DNA from 2 places in the Caloranaerobacter sp. TR13 genome. Region 1 is predicted to be linked to the other one. Evidence: riboswitches for the same ligand, from Rfam matches in the RefSeq annotation. Region 1 holds a riboswitch; the other holds the start of a gene.

Evidence for each region. Region 1 has a riboswitch for cyclic di-GMP ahead of TR13x_RS03420 (HD-GYP domain-containing protein). Riboswitches for the same ligand answer to the same signal wherever they lie in the genome.
Region 2: another riboswitch for cyclic di-GMP. It lies ahead of TR13x_RS08615 (hypothetical protein); the one in region 1 lies ahead of TR13x_RS03420 (HD-GYP domain-containing protein).

Annotation. Positions count from the first base shown of each region.
Region 1 is NZ_JXLL01000002.1:43,820-51,758, forward strand. Features, by position in the region: gene yqeB (selenium-dependent molybdenum cofactor biosynthesis protein YqeB) at 1-152, shown strand, start outside; gene TR13x_RS03405 (XdhC family protein) at 152-973, shown strand; gene TR13x_RS03410 (aminotransferase class IV) at 984-1,859, shown strand; gene TR13x_RS03415 (HAD-IIIA family hydrolase) at 1,837-2,337, shown strand; cyclic di-GMP riboswitch class I at 2,538-2,624, shown strand; gene TR13x_RS03420 (HD-GYP domain-containing protein) at 2,714-3,319, shown strand; gene TR13x_RS03425 (flavodoxin) at 3,428-3,934, shown strand; gene pepT (peptidase T) at 3,961-5,187, opposite strand; gene TR13x_RS03435 (DNA polymerase IV) at 5,422-6,684, shown strand; gene TR13x_RS03440 (hypothetical protein) at 6,726-6,968, shown strand; gene TR13x_RS03445 (glycosyl hydrolase family 18 protein) at 7,054-7,939, shown strand, end outside.
Region 2 is NZ_JXLL01000013.1:9,548-17,486, forward strand. Features, by position in the region: gene glp (gephyrin-like molybdotransferase Glp) at 1-790, shown strand, start outside; gene TR13x_RS08585 (molybdopterin biosynthesis protein) at 842-2,734, shown strand; gene moaA (GTP 3',8-cyclase MoaA) at 2,757-3,713, shown strand; gene moaC (cyclic pyranopterin monophosphate synthase MoaC) at 3,715-4,182, shown strand; gene TR13x_RS08600 (MOSC domain-containing protein) at 4,201-4,644, shown strand; gene TR13x_RS08605 (carbonic anhydrase) at 4,747-5,298, shown strand; gene TR13x_RS08610 (formate/nitrite transporter family protein) at 5,313-6,122, shown strand; cyclic di-GMP riboswitch class I at 6,242-6,328, shown strand; gene TR13x_RS08615 (hypothetical protein) at 6,436-7,939, shown strand, end outside.

The DNA.
Region 1 (7,939 bases):
ATACTTTAGTTAAAAATGGGTTTAAAATTGGTGACATAGATCCAAGAGGAATAAAGGAGTATTGTTTTACAATATCAGATAAAGCTAGAGCTGTTGGTGGAGGAGTTCTAGAAGCAATACTTTACCTTAAGACAAGAAGGGGGAGTTTTTAATGGAGTATAAGGTTTTAGAAAAGATAACTGAACAGGTTAGATTAAATAAAAAAGTGGCTTTAGCTGTCATTACTAGAGTTGAAGGTTCTTCTCCAAGAGAACAGGGGGCAATGATGGCTGTGCTAGAGGATGGTAAAACATATGGAACTATAGGTGGGGGAAAATTGGAATTGGTAGTTACTGAATATGCTAAAAAATGTATAGCAAATGGAAAGAATGAAACATATAGACTTAAGCTTAATGATGAAGAAGGGAGTCTACATATGAAATGTGGAGGGCAAGCAGATGTTTTCATTAAGGTTTTTAAACCTAATTATAAACTTTTAATTGTAGGCGGTGGACATATTGCATTTAAGTTATATGAAATAGGTAAAATATTAGGATTATATACGGTAATATTTGAAGACAGAGAAGAATATTGTAGAAAAGATAGATTTCCTGAAGCAGATGAATTAAAATTAGGAAGTATCGAAGAAAGTTTAAAAAATTATCCTATAGATGAGAATTGTTATATAGTAATAGTTACTAGGGGACATAAGTTTGATGAAATAGCACTCAAGACTGTAATATATAGTAAAGCTAAGTACATTGGTATGATAGGAAGTGTTAATAAAACAAAGTATGTATTTGACAATTTAAGGAGGCAAGGAGTATCTGATGATATATTAGGTAAGGTTTTTGCTCCAATAGGTTTAAAATTAGGAGGACATACACCAGAAGAAATAGCTTTAAGTATTATGTCAGAAATACTTCTTATTAAGAATAATGGAGTGCTAAAGCATATGAAAGAACTTATGATGAAGGATGATAAAGAACTGTGAGGTGGCAAAAATGTCAAATGACTTGTATTTAGGCTTTTGTATTATTAATGATAAAGTTTGCTTGACTGAAAAAGTTAGCATATCTGATTTAATAAATTCACCATCCATATATGAAGTTATTAGAGTTATAGATGGTATTCCTCTATATGTAGAAGAGCATTTGTTGAGAATGAGGGAATCAGCTGAATTACTTGGATTTAGAATAAAAAAGTCAGATGATGAAATATTAAATGAAATAAAAAAATTGATTACTGTAAATGAATTTCCAAATTTAAATATAAAATTGGTATTTAGCAATCTTAATAAAAGTAATCAGCTATTCTTAGCATATTTTATAAAAAGCTATTATCCAGAGAAGGAAGTTTATGAAAAAGGTATACATACAATTCTTTTTAATGTTGTAAGGGAAAATCCGAATGCTAAAATAGTAAATACTAAGTTTAAAGAAAGAGTTAAAAAAGAGCTAGAAGACAAAAATGCATTTGAGGCTCTTTTGGTTAATGAAGAGGGATATATTACTGAAGGCAGTCGTTCTAATATATTTTTTGTTATAGATGACAAGGTATACACAGCGCCAGAAGGTGAAGTTTTACAGGGAGTTACCAGAAAAAGAATACTGAAAGTTTCAAAAGAGATAGGAATAGAAATTATAAAAAAACATATACATATTGATGAGTTAAAAAATTTAGATGGGGCTTTTATGACAGGAACATCTGTAAATATTTTACCGATAAGGACTATTAATGAAATAGAGTTAGATTCTGTTAACAATAAAATAATAAAAGAATTAAGCATAGGTTATATTAATGATATGCAGAAGTATATTGAATCAAGAAAAAATTATTCTAGGAGTGGTTTTACTTATGAAAGCTATATTTTTGGATAGAGATGGAGTTATAAATGATAATAGTAAACATGTAAATAAACCCGAAGATTTAATAATTTATGAATCGGCTAAAAAAGGGTTAAAAAAGTTATATGATGCTGGATATACATTATTTATAGTTACTAATCAAGGTGGTATTGAATTAGGATATTTAACAGAAGAAGATTTAGATAAAATACATAAAAGGCTATTAGAAGAACTTAAGCCGTACTGTGAAATTAAAGATATTAGATTTTGTCCTGATTTTTACAGAAAATCAGAATGCAGAAAGCCTAAACCTGGCATGATTTTAGACCTTGCTGAAAAATACAATATAGATCTAAGTCAAAGTTGGATGATAGGAGATATGGATACAGATATTATTGCAGGTTTGAAAGCTGGATGCAAAACTGCAAAAATAGGGAAGACATATGAAAAAGCACATATAAACGGAAAAGACCTAGATGATGTAGCAGAAAAAATATTATCTCAAGACTAAAAGGCAGCTAAAGGCTGCTTTTTAATTTGTGAATAAACTTAGTTTTTTAATATATAAGATAGCTAAGTTAAATACTATATTGTTTTTGTAGAATTTTGAAAAAAAATTAACGAAAAAAAGAAGGAATTTGTTTATTAGTGTAGAATATGTAAAAATGTGAATTTATAAACAGGTATAAAGCACCAATTTAATATTGAATAATATGATAAAGGCAAACCTATCGAAAGGTAGGGGCGCAAAGTCATGGGTCTAAGGGATTTTTGTCCTACGATTGCCAGACTGCCATATTGTTTTTATATTATTTGACTTAGGCAGAAGGTACCCATGTTGGGTATTTTTTTTATACAAAAGAGTAATGAGGTTTAGGGGGGAAAAAATGGAGTTTGTAATAAACAATAATATTTCTTATGATATCATGAAATGCTTGGTTGCATCACTAGAAGCTAAAGATATTTATACTGGTGGACATTCAAGTAGAGTTGCATCGATGATTTTTGATCTTTGTAAAAAATTAAATTTACCTTCATATCAAATTAGTATAATTTATATAGCAGCTCAACTGCATGATATCGGGAAGATAGGTATTCCTGATTACATATTAAATAAGAAAGATTCTTTGACAAAAGATGAATGGGATAAGATAAAATCTCATCCAGAAATAGGGTATTCAATATTAATAAGGTCAAATAAATTGAAAAATATAGCTAAATTAGTGCTACATCATCATGAAAGATGGGATGGAAAAGGGTATCCACATGGGTTGAAAGAGGAAGAGATTCCGTTAGGTTCTAGAATAATAGCTATTTGTGATACAATTGATGCTATGACATCTAATAGGCCATATAGAGATAGGTTTACATTTAAGGAATGCTATGATGAGATTATTAGGAATAGAGGTATTCAATTTGATCCATTTTTAGTTGATAGTATAGGTGATTTGTGGACTAAATGGGAAAAATATTTAATGGAAAATATTATGTGATATAAAAATAAAAGTTTCTTCTTATTCCTGTTTTTTATCAAAATTAATATTCTATTTCTAATTATCACGAATATAGATAGTACAGATATTAATAAAGAGGTGTTTTAAATGGATGATAGACAATTAAAAAAGCTAGTGCTTTATTATTCTCTGGAAGGAAACACAGAATTTATAGCTGAAAATATTGCAGATAAGATTAATGCAGATATTTTAAAATTAAAGCCTGAGAAAGAAATTAGTACTCATGGGTTTATGAGATATTTTTGGGGTGGTAAACAGGTCGTTTTCAAAGAAAAGCCTAAATTATTTCCTTTTGATAAAAATCCTGATGATTATGACGTAATTTTTATAGGCACACCTGTATGGGCTGGCACTTATGCTCCAGCTTTTAATACATTTTTCGATACCATCAAGCTAAAAGATAAGTATATAGCGTTATTCTGCTGTTATAGTGGCAAAAGCTCAAGTACTTTTGAAAATATGAGAAAAAAATTAGAGGGTAACCAGATACTAGGGGAAATAGGTTTTAAAGACCCATTAAAATATGATAAAGAACAGAATGCAAATAAAGTGAGACAATGGGCTGAAAATATAATTTCAAAGATTAAAAAATGAGCCGAAGGACTACTGTTCTTCGACTATTATTTTTTTGCATATATTTCTACAATTTTTAAAATAACTTCAACTGCCTTTTCCATTGCAAATGTTGGTATATATTCATATCTTCCATGGAAGTTATGCCCTCCAGTGAAGATGTTAGGAGTAGGAAGCCCCATAAATGATAATCTTGCTCCGTCTGTACCGCCTCTGATAGGTACAACTACAGGAGTGACATTTGCAGCTTTCATTGCTTCAATTGCAGTATCTACAACATGTTTTACCTCTTCAATTTTTTCTTTCATGTTATAATACTGGTCTTTTATTTCTATTTTAACAGTACTATTACCGTATTTATCATTTAATTTATTGGCAATTTCCTCTACTAATTCTTTTCTTTTTTCAAAATTATTTCTATCAAAATCTCTGATTATGTAATAAAGTTCAGTTTTTTCAACGCTTCCTTTTATTGAAATTAAATGATAGAAACCTTCATATCCTTGGGTATGTGCAGGGGTTTCAGTTTCAGGAAGCATATTTATAAATTCATTTGCAATAAGCATTGAGTTTTTCATTTTATTTTTAGCACTACCAGGATGTATGTTTATACCGTTTATATATATTCTTGCACTTGCCGCATTGAAATTTTCGTATTCAAGCTCGCCTATTGCACCACCATCTATTGTGTAAGCAAAGTCAGCATTAAATTTTTCTACATCAAAATGATCTGCACCTCTACCTACTTCTTCGTCAGGAGTAAAAGCAATACGAATAGTACCATGTGGTATTTCAGGGTGATTTATTAAGTATTCCATTGCAGTAATTATTTCTGCAATTCCAGCTTTATCATCTGCTCCAAGAAGTGTATTACCATCGGTAGTTATGATGTCTTTACCTATGTAATCTCTTAATTCAGGATAATCGTTAGGAGATAAAATTATATTTTTTTCTTTGTCAAGGACAATATCTTTGCCATCATAATTTTTTACTATTTGAGGGTTAACATTTTTTCCAGGCATTTCTGGACTTGTATCCATATGAGCGATAAAACCTATAGTAGGTATGTTACCTTCTACATTAGCAGGAAGTGTAGCCATTACATAACCATTTTCATCTACAGAAACATTTTTTAAGCCTATTTCTTCTAATTCCTTAGCAAGTTCTTTAGCAAGAACCATTTGACCATCTGTAGTTGGAATAGTAGTAGATTCCTCGTTAGATCTTGTGTCGTACTTTACATATTTTAAAAATCTTTCTACAACTTTTGACATATTAAACCTCCTTTACAAAATTTCAGTTATTCTTAACTTTGTCGATAATCTACATATATATATCTTATCATATTATGAGCATATTACTCTAAATTTTTAAATTTTAAAACAGTTTTTTTAGCTTCTTCCAATATGATTTTTGAAACAAACTTAAGATTATACTTCTAAAAATTTATGTTTGGTGATATAATATAATGCGAACATATGTTCTATAAAAAATAAGGAGGGATTAAAGTGCTGAATAAAAATTCCAAGATAATCATGCATATTGATGTCAATTCGGCATTTTTATCCTGGCAGGCAGCATATAATAAGCAGATTGGTATAGAGGTAGATTTAAGAGAAATACCGTCAGTAGTAGGAGGTAGACAGGAAACAAGACATGGTATAGTGTTGGCTAAGTCTATACCTGCAAAAAAGTTTGGAATAAAAACTGGCGAAAGTATAATGGAAGCAAGGAGTAAATGTAAGGATTTAGTTGTTGTACCACCTAATTATGGGCTGTATATTAAGTGTCATAATGCGTTGATATCTTTACTTAAGGAATACTCTCCTAAAATTTCAGTATTTAGTATAGATGAGTGTTTTTTGGATTTTACGGGTAAGGAAGAGCATTTTAGTGACCCTATAGATGCTGCACATGAAATAAAGGATAGAATATATAGAGAGCTTGGTTTTACAGTAAATATAGGGATTTCAGTAAATAAGCTTTTGGCTAAACAGGCAAGTGAATTCCAAAAGCCTAATAAAGTACATACACTTTTTCCAAATGAGATAAAAGATAAGCTTTGGCCACTGTCAGTTGAAGAACTGTTTATGGTAGGATTAAAGACTAAGATAAAACTTAATAAAATAGGGATATATACTATAGGGGATTTAGCAAATAGTGACTATAATCTTATTTCATCGAAGTTTAAATCTCATGGAAGGTTGATATATAGGTATGCTTGGGGAATAGATTATTCAAACATAAAATATACCAATTATATACCTTTTAAAAGTGTAGGGAATGGAAGTACACTTCCTTTTGATGTAAATGATAGACAAACAGCTTATAAAATACTTTTGAGTTTAACAGAAACAACTACTAGAAGACTTAGGCAAGCAAATATGCAGTGTAGTGTAGTATCTATTGGGCTAAAAACATCTGAATTTAGTTATTCAAGTCATCAGAGAAAGCTACTATCTCCTACAAATTCAACAAATGAAGTGTATGAAGTAACTAAAGTTTTATTTGATGAATTATGGGATGGTTCATATATAAGATATTTTAATGTAAGATTGTCAGATCTTATTTCGAATGATATGACTCAGCTTACGATATTTGATAGAAATGACAGACAAAAACTTGAAAAACTAGATAGGGCAGTAGATTTTATAAGAGATAAATATGGAGACAAGGCAGTAATGAGAGCAACATTTTTACATAGTGGTCTTAAATCTATGTTGGGCGGTTTTGGAGCAGAGGAATATCCAGTTATGATGAGTATGCTTTGATTGTTTGTACGGTATTTCAAATTAAAATGGAGGGATATTTTATGAAGGTATTAAATCATCCTATAGATATGATTGCTATATTTGAATCGGATACTGGGAAAATAACTCCGTTTAAATTCAGATATAAGGATATTTCTGTTAAGGTGCAAAAAATATTAAAGACATATGAAGAAAAGATAGCAGGGAATAGGAGAATAGTTTTTATTTGCATGCATAATGAAAAAGACATATACGAAATCAAATATGAAGTAGATACATTTAAATGGTTTTTGTTTAAGAAATAGATTTGCCTTGAATTTCCTGTGAATTTTTTAAAATATATTGGTATAATGTAAATAGATGTAAATGAGTAAGAGATGGGAGGGTTTTATGCTAAAAAAAGGATTAATATTTGTATCTGTGGTTACTATTATGACAGTTTTATCTGTATTAGGATTATTATACTTTAAGTCATATGAGCCTCAGAATATTGCTAAGGCCTATCTTGAAAATGAAGCTAATATTGTGATAGAAGATATAGCGCTTAAATCAGAAGTATATTCTGTGATAGAAGGCGATAGAATATATATTCCTGTTGAGATTATAAAAGGGTATTTAAATTCAGATGTTGTTTTAGATGAAGATGACAATAGGTTATATTTACAAATTAAGAACCCTGTATTTAAGCTTGAGACAAAAAAGTTAGATAATATGATTAAAAATGGTATAAATTTAAATTTTCTTACAGTTGATATACAAGGTAAACAGTATTTAAATATTCGAGGGCTTGAGAAAATATTTGATATAAATGTAAATTATATTGAAGACACTAATACTTTAATAATAGACAGACTTAAAGATGCTATTAAAGTTGGAAAGATTAAGTCTAATACCTATCTTAGACCTAAAAAATCTTCCTTCAGTTTTGTAATGGACAAGCTTCAGGAAGGTGAAGAAGTAATAGTTTTTGAAGAAAATGAAAAATGGATTAAAGTAAGAACACAAAAAGGCTATGTAGGATATGTTCTAAAGAAGATAATTGATATCAAAGCAGAAAATGTAAGGCTAGATAGAAAAATTAATAATATTAGACAAAATGTAATGATAGATGGAAAAATAAATTTGGTTTGGGACTATGTATATAAATATTCTAAAGATTTATCAAAAGAAAATAAGATAGAAGGACTAGATATAATATCTCCAACTTGGTTTTCGATTGATTCAAATGGGTATATAATAAACAACGGAGATTATAGTTATGTTAACCAAGCACATA
Region 2 (7,939 bases), on a different contig from region 1:
TGATGATATAAAGAAAGGTAGTGTTATTTTAAAACGTGGAAAGAGATTAAAACCACAAGATATAGGTGTTCTTGCAGCTGTAGGGTTAAATAATGTTAAAGTATATAAAAAGCCTAGATTTTACATTATTTCAACTGGAGATGAATTGATAGACTTAGATGAAAGATTAGACTTTGGAAAAATAAGAGATATCAACGGATATAGCCTTAGTGCTTTAGTTCAACAAATAGGAGGAGAAGTTGTAAAAAGAGTAATTGTAAAAGATGATTTTAACTTATTAAGAAAAGAATTGGAAAAAGCTATAGAATTATCAGATATTGTGCTTATCTCTGGAGGTAGTTCTGTTGGTAATAGGGATTATACTTATCAATTAATTAATTCTTTTCAAGGTGAAGGTGTTTTTATACATGGCATATCAATAAAACCAGGAAAACCTACTATGGTAGGTGAAGTTTGTGGGAAAATAGTGTTTGGATTACCAGGGCATCCTGTGTCTTCTATTATAATTTTTAAAGTTTTAGTTGAATATTTTATAAGAAAAATTATGGACATGCCGTATGAAATTAATAAAACAAATGCAGTTATAGATTCCAATATACATTCATTTCCTGGTAGGGAAACATATCAAATGGTAACTTTAGAGGAAAGGCAAGGTAAAATATTTGCTAAACCTAATTATGGGAAATCAGGGATGATTACATTATTATCTAATTCAAATGGATATGTGATAATTAAATCTAATGAAGAAGGTTTATATAGAGGAGAAGAAAGGGAAGTATATTTTCTTTAGGGGACAGGGAACAGGGGACAGATATAAATATTTATGGAAAGGGGATTTCCATTGAGTATTGATAGAAAAATTTATATAGGAAATTTGGATGTAGACGAAGCTAGAAAATTATATTTTGAGAAGATTATTAAAAAGCCAGATTATGAAGAAGTGAATGTGCTAGATTCTCTAGGAAGATTAACATTTGAAGCGATATATGCTAAAACTTCAGCTCCTCATTATAATGCAGCAGCAATGGATGGTATATTAGTTAAAGCAGAAAAAACATATACTGCAAGCGAAGTAAACCCTGTTATTTTGATTGAAGGAAAAGATTTTGAATATATTAATACAGGAAATTTAGTTAAAGAACCTTATGATGCAGTAATTATGATAGAGGATGTAATTGAAATAGATAAAGGCAAGGTAAAAATTATAAAGCCAGCATATCCTTGGCAGCATATTAGACCTGTTGGAGAAGATATTATTGTTACAGAAATGATTATTCCATCAAAGCACAAAATTCGACCTGTGGATTTAGGGGCATTAATTTCAGGAGGAATTAAAACTGTTAAGGTTTACAAAAAGCCTATGGTAGGTATTATACCAACAGGTTCAGAATTAGTTGAAGAATTATCAGAATTAAAAGAAGGTAAAATTTTAGAATCAAATTCAAGAGTTTTTGAAGGATTAATCGTAGAGTATGGAGGTATTCCTAATAGATATAAACCAGTAAAAGATGATTATGATTTACTTAAGGAAGCTATAGTGAAAGGTATAAAAGATAATGATATTTTATTAGTTAATGCTGGGTCATCAGCAGGTTCTAAAGACTATACAGTTAAAGTTATTAAAGAGCTTGGAGAAGTTGTTGTTCATGGAGTTGCTTTAAAGCCAGGAAAACCAACAATATTAGGTTTAATAAATAATAAACCAGTTATTGGAATACCAGGGTATCCTGTGTCAGCATATCTTGCATTTGAAACATTTGTAAAACCTTTGATTTTTGAATTCCAGGGAACAGATGTTGATGAACCTAACAATGTTAACGCAATTTTATCAAAAAGAATAGTTTCATCTCTAAAACATAAAGAATTAGTCAGAGTAACTTTAGGATATATAAATGGTAAATATATAGCTACACCTTTAGTTAGAGGTGCAGGAGTTACTATGAGTTTAGTTAGAGCAGATGGTATATTGGAAATACCTAAAAACATAGAAGGGATAGAGTCAGGTAAAGAAGTACCAATAAAGCTATTAAAATCAGAAAAAGAGATAAAGAATAGATTGGTTTCAATAGGAAGCCATGATTTAATTATGGATGTTATATCTGATATGATGAAAATTTCATCGGGACATGTAGGAAGCATGGGTGGTATTATGGCTATGAGAAGAGGGGAATGTCATATATCACCAATACATTTATTAGATCCAAATACAGGGGAGTATAATATTTCATACGTTAAAAAATATTTCCCGGGAAATAAAATGGCTATAATTAAAGGAGTTAAAAGACTTCAAGGATTTATTGTTGCTAAAGGCAATCCGTATAATATTAAATCATTTAACGATTTAACTAGAGACGGTGTAACTTTTATAAATAGACAGAAAGGTTCTGGTACTAGATTGTTATTAGATTATAATCTTAGAAAGCTCGAAATAGATCCTAATAATATTAGAGGTTACCATAAAGAAACGAGTACGCATATGTCAGTTGCTATGACAGTAAAGACAGGAATAGCAACTACTGGAATGGGAGTTTTATCAGCAGCTAGGGCCGTCGATTTAGATTTTATACCTGTAGGCTATGAGGATTATGATTTTTTAATACCATTTGAGTATTTAGAAAATATAGAAATTCAAAGATTTATTTCTATATTAAAATCACATAAATTTAAAAAAAGAGTAGAAAAACTAGGTGGATATAAATTTGAAAATACTGGAGAAATTATTATAATTAATTGACTTAATTAAAGTAGGTGGATTTATGAAAGACTCTTTTGATAGAGAAATAAACTATTTAAGGTTATCTGTTACAGATTTATGCAATTTAAGGTGTAGATACTGTATGCCTAAAAATGGTATATGTAAATTATCACATGAAGATGTATTAAGAATCGAAGAATTGCTAGAAATAGTTAAAGTTTTTGAATCTTTAGGTATACAAAAAGTTAGGTTAACTGGAGGAGAGCCATTAATAAGAAGAGGGATAATAGAGCTAGTTGAAAGTATAGCAAAATTAGAAGGCATTAAAGATTTAGCTATTACTACTAATGGTATTTTACTCAAAAAATACGCAAAGTCTTTAAAAGATGCAGGATTAAATAGAGTAAATATAAGCATAGATACTTTAAGAGAAAATAAATTTTCGTATATAACTCGTGGAGGCAAACTAAAAGATGTACTAGAGGGGATTGAAGCAGCAAAAAAAGTAGGATTATCACCTATTAAATTAAATATTGTCTTAATAGACGGATTTAATGAAGATGAAATAGAAGATTTTGCAAAAATAACTTTAACTGAACGTATAGATGTAAGATTTATTGAATTAATGCCGATAGGACAAGTGAGAGATTTTGCTATTGAAAAGTTTATAAATAACAAAATAGTACTTGAAAAAATCCCTGATTTAATAAGGATTCCTAATTCAGAGCTGCATTCACCAGCAGTTTATTATAAAATACCAAATTCTAAAGGTAGAATTGGTTTTATTAATCCGATTTCTTGTAAATTTTGTGATTCATGCAATAAAGTAAGAGTTACATCTCAGGGCAAATTAAAGCTTTGTTTACATTCAAATGAAGAAATTGATCTAAAAACTCCTTTAAGGCAAGGTAAGAACTTAAGAGACATAATATGTGAAAAAGTAAAAAATAAACCCCTATCACATAATTTAGAAGATGGTACTTGTATAAATAAGAATATGGTTCAAATAGGAGGTTAATATGGAATTTACACATTTTAATGATAAAGGTTTAGCACATATGGTAGAAATAAGCAGTAAGGATGATACTAAACGAACAGCAATTGCTAAAGGTAAGATTAGTATGAAAAAAGAAACTATCAATTTAATAAAAGAAGGTCTTATAAAAAAAGGTAATGTACTTTCAGTTGCACAGATTGGCGGTATAATGGGAGCGAAAAGAACGAGTGATATGATACCCATGTGTCATAATATATTCATTACTGGAGCTGATATAAGATTTAATATTCTAGATAATGCAATTGAAATTGAGTCAGAAGTCAAGACTATTGGAAAAACAGGTGTCGAAATGGAAGCTCTTATGGCAGTTTCTATAGCAGCACTTACTATATATGATATGTGCAAAGCAGTAGATAAGGATATGGTGATTAGTGATATTATGCTTGTAAAGAAAACTGGCGGTAAGTCTGGGGATTATAGTAGGTATTAAAATTGAGGAGTGATTGTTATGAAAAGTATAGGAAAAGTAGTAGCTATAAATATAAGCGAGAAGAAAGGTGTAATAAAAACGCCTATACCTGAAGGTATTTTTAAAGAAAACTTTGGGTTAGTTGGAGATGCTCATGCAGGAAAATGGCACAGACAAGTTAGCTTGCTTGGGGTGGAGAGCATTGAAAAGATGAAAAAAATAGGAATAAAAGGGCTGTGTAGTGGAAAGTTTGCTGAAAATATTACTACTGAAGGAATAAAACTTTATGAATTACCTGTAGGGACTAAGTTGAAAATTGGAGAAACGATACAAGAAGTAACCCAGATTGGCAAGGAGTGTCATTCGGGTTGTGCTATAACAAAAGAAGTTGGACAATGTGTAATGCCTAAAGAAGGTATATTTACAAAAGTTCTAAAAGGCGGCAAGATAAAGGTAGGAGATGCAATTGAAGTTCTATATTAAAGTTTCATTATTAATAAACTAAAAAAATAATTGATTATTAGAAAGATATTTAGTATAATTAGATTCGTGAGATTGTTAAAAAATAAACAAACGGAGGGTATCATGCAAATTTTAGAAAAGATACTTGAGGATAATAAAAAATATGTTAGAGCAAAAAGAGAAAGAGGACAAGATAAACCAATAAGTTCACATGCGCAGAAAGAAGTACTTATTTTTACATGTATGGACACAAGATTAGTTGGATTAGTTGAAGAAGCAATGGGCTTTAAAAGAGGAGAAGTAAAGGTTCTTAAAAATGCTGGTAACAGTATTAGGGATAATTGTGATGATGTCATAAGAAGTATTTCTTTAGGAACGATTATGATGGGGTTAAAGGAAGTTTTTGTAGTAGGCCATAAGGATTGTGGTATGGTGAAGCAGAGTTTAGAGGATATAAAAAGAAAGATGTTAGAAAGAGGAATTCCTAGAGAAGCTATAGATTCGGTTGATTTTGCAAATTGGACAGGTATAATAGAAGATGAAAAGGAAAACGTAATCAAGGTAGTTAAAAAAATAAAAAGTTCGCCGTTTATACCTAAGGATGTTAAGGTTCATGGTTTTCTAATTGACCCAAATAGTGGTGAATTAGAAGTTATAATAAATGATAATGAATAGAAAGGAGTAATAAAATGCAAAAGAGAATATTGACACCACCAGAAATAGCACAAGCTACTATTAATGCTGGTATAAAAAAGGCTAATTTACCAACTTTACAAATGATTTTATTAGGTATTTTTGCAGGTATTTTTATAGGTTTTGGTGCACAGGCTGATATTACAGTTATGCAAACATTAAAAAATATTGATGTTGGACTTATGAAATTTATGGGGGCTGCAGTATTCCCTGTAGGACTTATGTTAGTTGTAATAGCAGGGGCTGAATTGTTCACAGGCAACAATCTTATGACATTAGCTTTAATGGATAAAAGAATTAAATTAAATCAAATGTTGAAAAACTGGTTTTTTGTTTATTTAGGAAACTTTATTGGATCAATATTATTAGCTGTAGTTGTAGTTAAATCTGGTTTTTATAAAGTAGATGCTCCAGCAACTCAACTAGCTGTGAAGATTGCTACTGGAAAAGTTGGTTTGACATTTAGCCAAGCTTTCTTTAGAGCAATTTTATGTAATATGTTAGTTGTATTAGCTGTTTGGTTAGCAACAGGAGCTACTGATGTAATATCTAAAATATTTGCTTGTTGGTTCCCAATAATGCTATTTGTTTTATCAGGATATGAGCATAGTGTAGCTAACATGTATTTTATTTCTTTAGGTAAATTTTTAGGAGCTCAAGTTACTTGGGGACAAATTTGGATCAAGAACTTAATTCCTGTTACTTTAGGTAATATTGTTGGCGGAGCTATTATTGTTCCTGTTGTATATTATCTAGCTTACGTAGTGCCAGCTAAAGGAAAAGAAAAAGAAAAAGCTAAGGCTTAAAGGATGCAGTTTTGCATCCTTTTTTGTTTAGATTTTGATAAAATTTTTACTTTTAGGTTAAAAAAATGTTAAATTATGTCGATAAATATTTTGCAAGAGTTAAAGGAGATATCCTAAAATGAATATTTTGGCAAACTAACCGAAAGGTTAGGACGCAAAGCTATGGGCCTAAAGGATTAATATCCTATGGTTGCCAGGCTGCCCATGAAATTGTTTTCATGGTTAAGTAAGTTTATGATATTCTTATGGTTAGTTTGCCTAGTACGTTTGTACTAGGTTTTTTTAATTTTTTTTAGATTAGGAGGTGGAAAATTTGAGAAAGATGCTTAAGTATGCATCTAAAAAAACAACTTCAGTATTAATGGTTTTAGCACTTTTATTTAATCTGTTTACTTTTAATTTAGGTGTAGCATACAGCATAGAAGTAAATGAACCAGAATTTATTATTAACAATGCAGATGCACAGTATATGGGTTTTGGAGACGATTTACATATTCAACTGCTAAATACTGAATATAATGGCGAAGGTTCTAATGAGACAGTAACTACAGTTGTTTATGGCAAATCTATTCCTTTAGATGAATTTGAACAACCTATTGAAGAACTAGCCACTGAATTTAAAGTTGAGTTTAAAAGTGTAATAGAAAATGTATATGGGCAAGATGTTTATACACCAGATTTTGAACTTTTTGGGCACTTTGTTGATTCTAGAAATGGCGAAGAATATTCTAGACTTGATGAAGATTTTATCAATAAGTCAGAAAATGCAAGGACTGCAATACCTGTATATGCAGCAAAGAAAAATGAGATAGAACTTAACTATCTAAATAAAAGTATAAAATTCTATTGGATACCAGAACCACCGGAATTTAATATAGCAAAAGATGAGTATTATGATAATGATACTATAGAAGTTGAATTGTTTAATGTTGTTGATTCAGAACAAATAGCGATTGAAGGCAGTTCGGTAATAGTAGATGAAAATAATAATGAGATTGGACAACCTGTAGATTTTAAAGTGGTTTTCCATGAAGAATATGATCCAAAGTATAGATTCTATAAACTATATGGTCATTTTTCTGATAAGAATAATACTGATGAATATATTGAATTAGGTGAAACATTAGAAGGGAAAACTGATGATGAATTAACAGCTATTCCTGTAGATAAGAGAGAAAGAAATAAAATAACTTTAAAATATAATGAAAATACTGAAGTTGTATTTTACTGGCAATCAACTGACTATTGGATAAACGCACATAAATTAACTTATGATATTCAAGAAAATCCAATTGTTGATGTTGCATTAGAAAATTTTACAGGTTATAAAGACAAATTATATATTGAATTATTGACTAAAGATACAGAAACACCTACTACCATTGCAAAACTAGGGTATAGAGAAACTATTACAAATGAAGACCCGAATAGTAATGAAGAAATAGTTAGATTTTCTTATGAGGCTGAAAATAGTGAATTATTTATAGATTTTAGTGATAAAGAAATAAACAATCAAGAAATCTTAGTTAAACTTGTATATGATAAGAATGATGATGGAATACCAGAAAAATCTGAACAGCTTTGGGAAGCAAGAGTAGATAATAGTCCTCCAAATCCTAATACATGGTTTAATGGAGAAGAAATAATAGATGGTACTAAGTATTATACAGTAAAAGTAAATTTTGATGATATGGTTAGGGGAAGTTCTATATCAGAGTACAACTTTGAGCTTAAAAAAGATGATATATCAACTGGAGTATATCCAGATATGATTAAATTATTTGGTGATGAGAATACTGATTCTTATTATGAAGTTA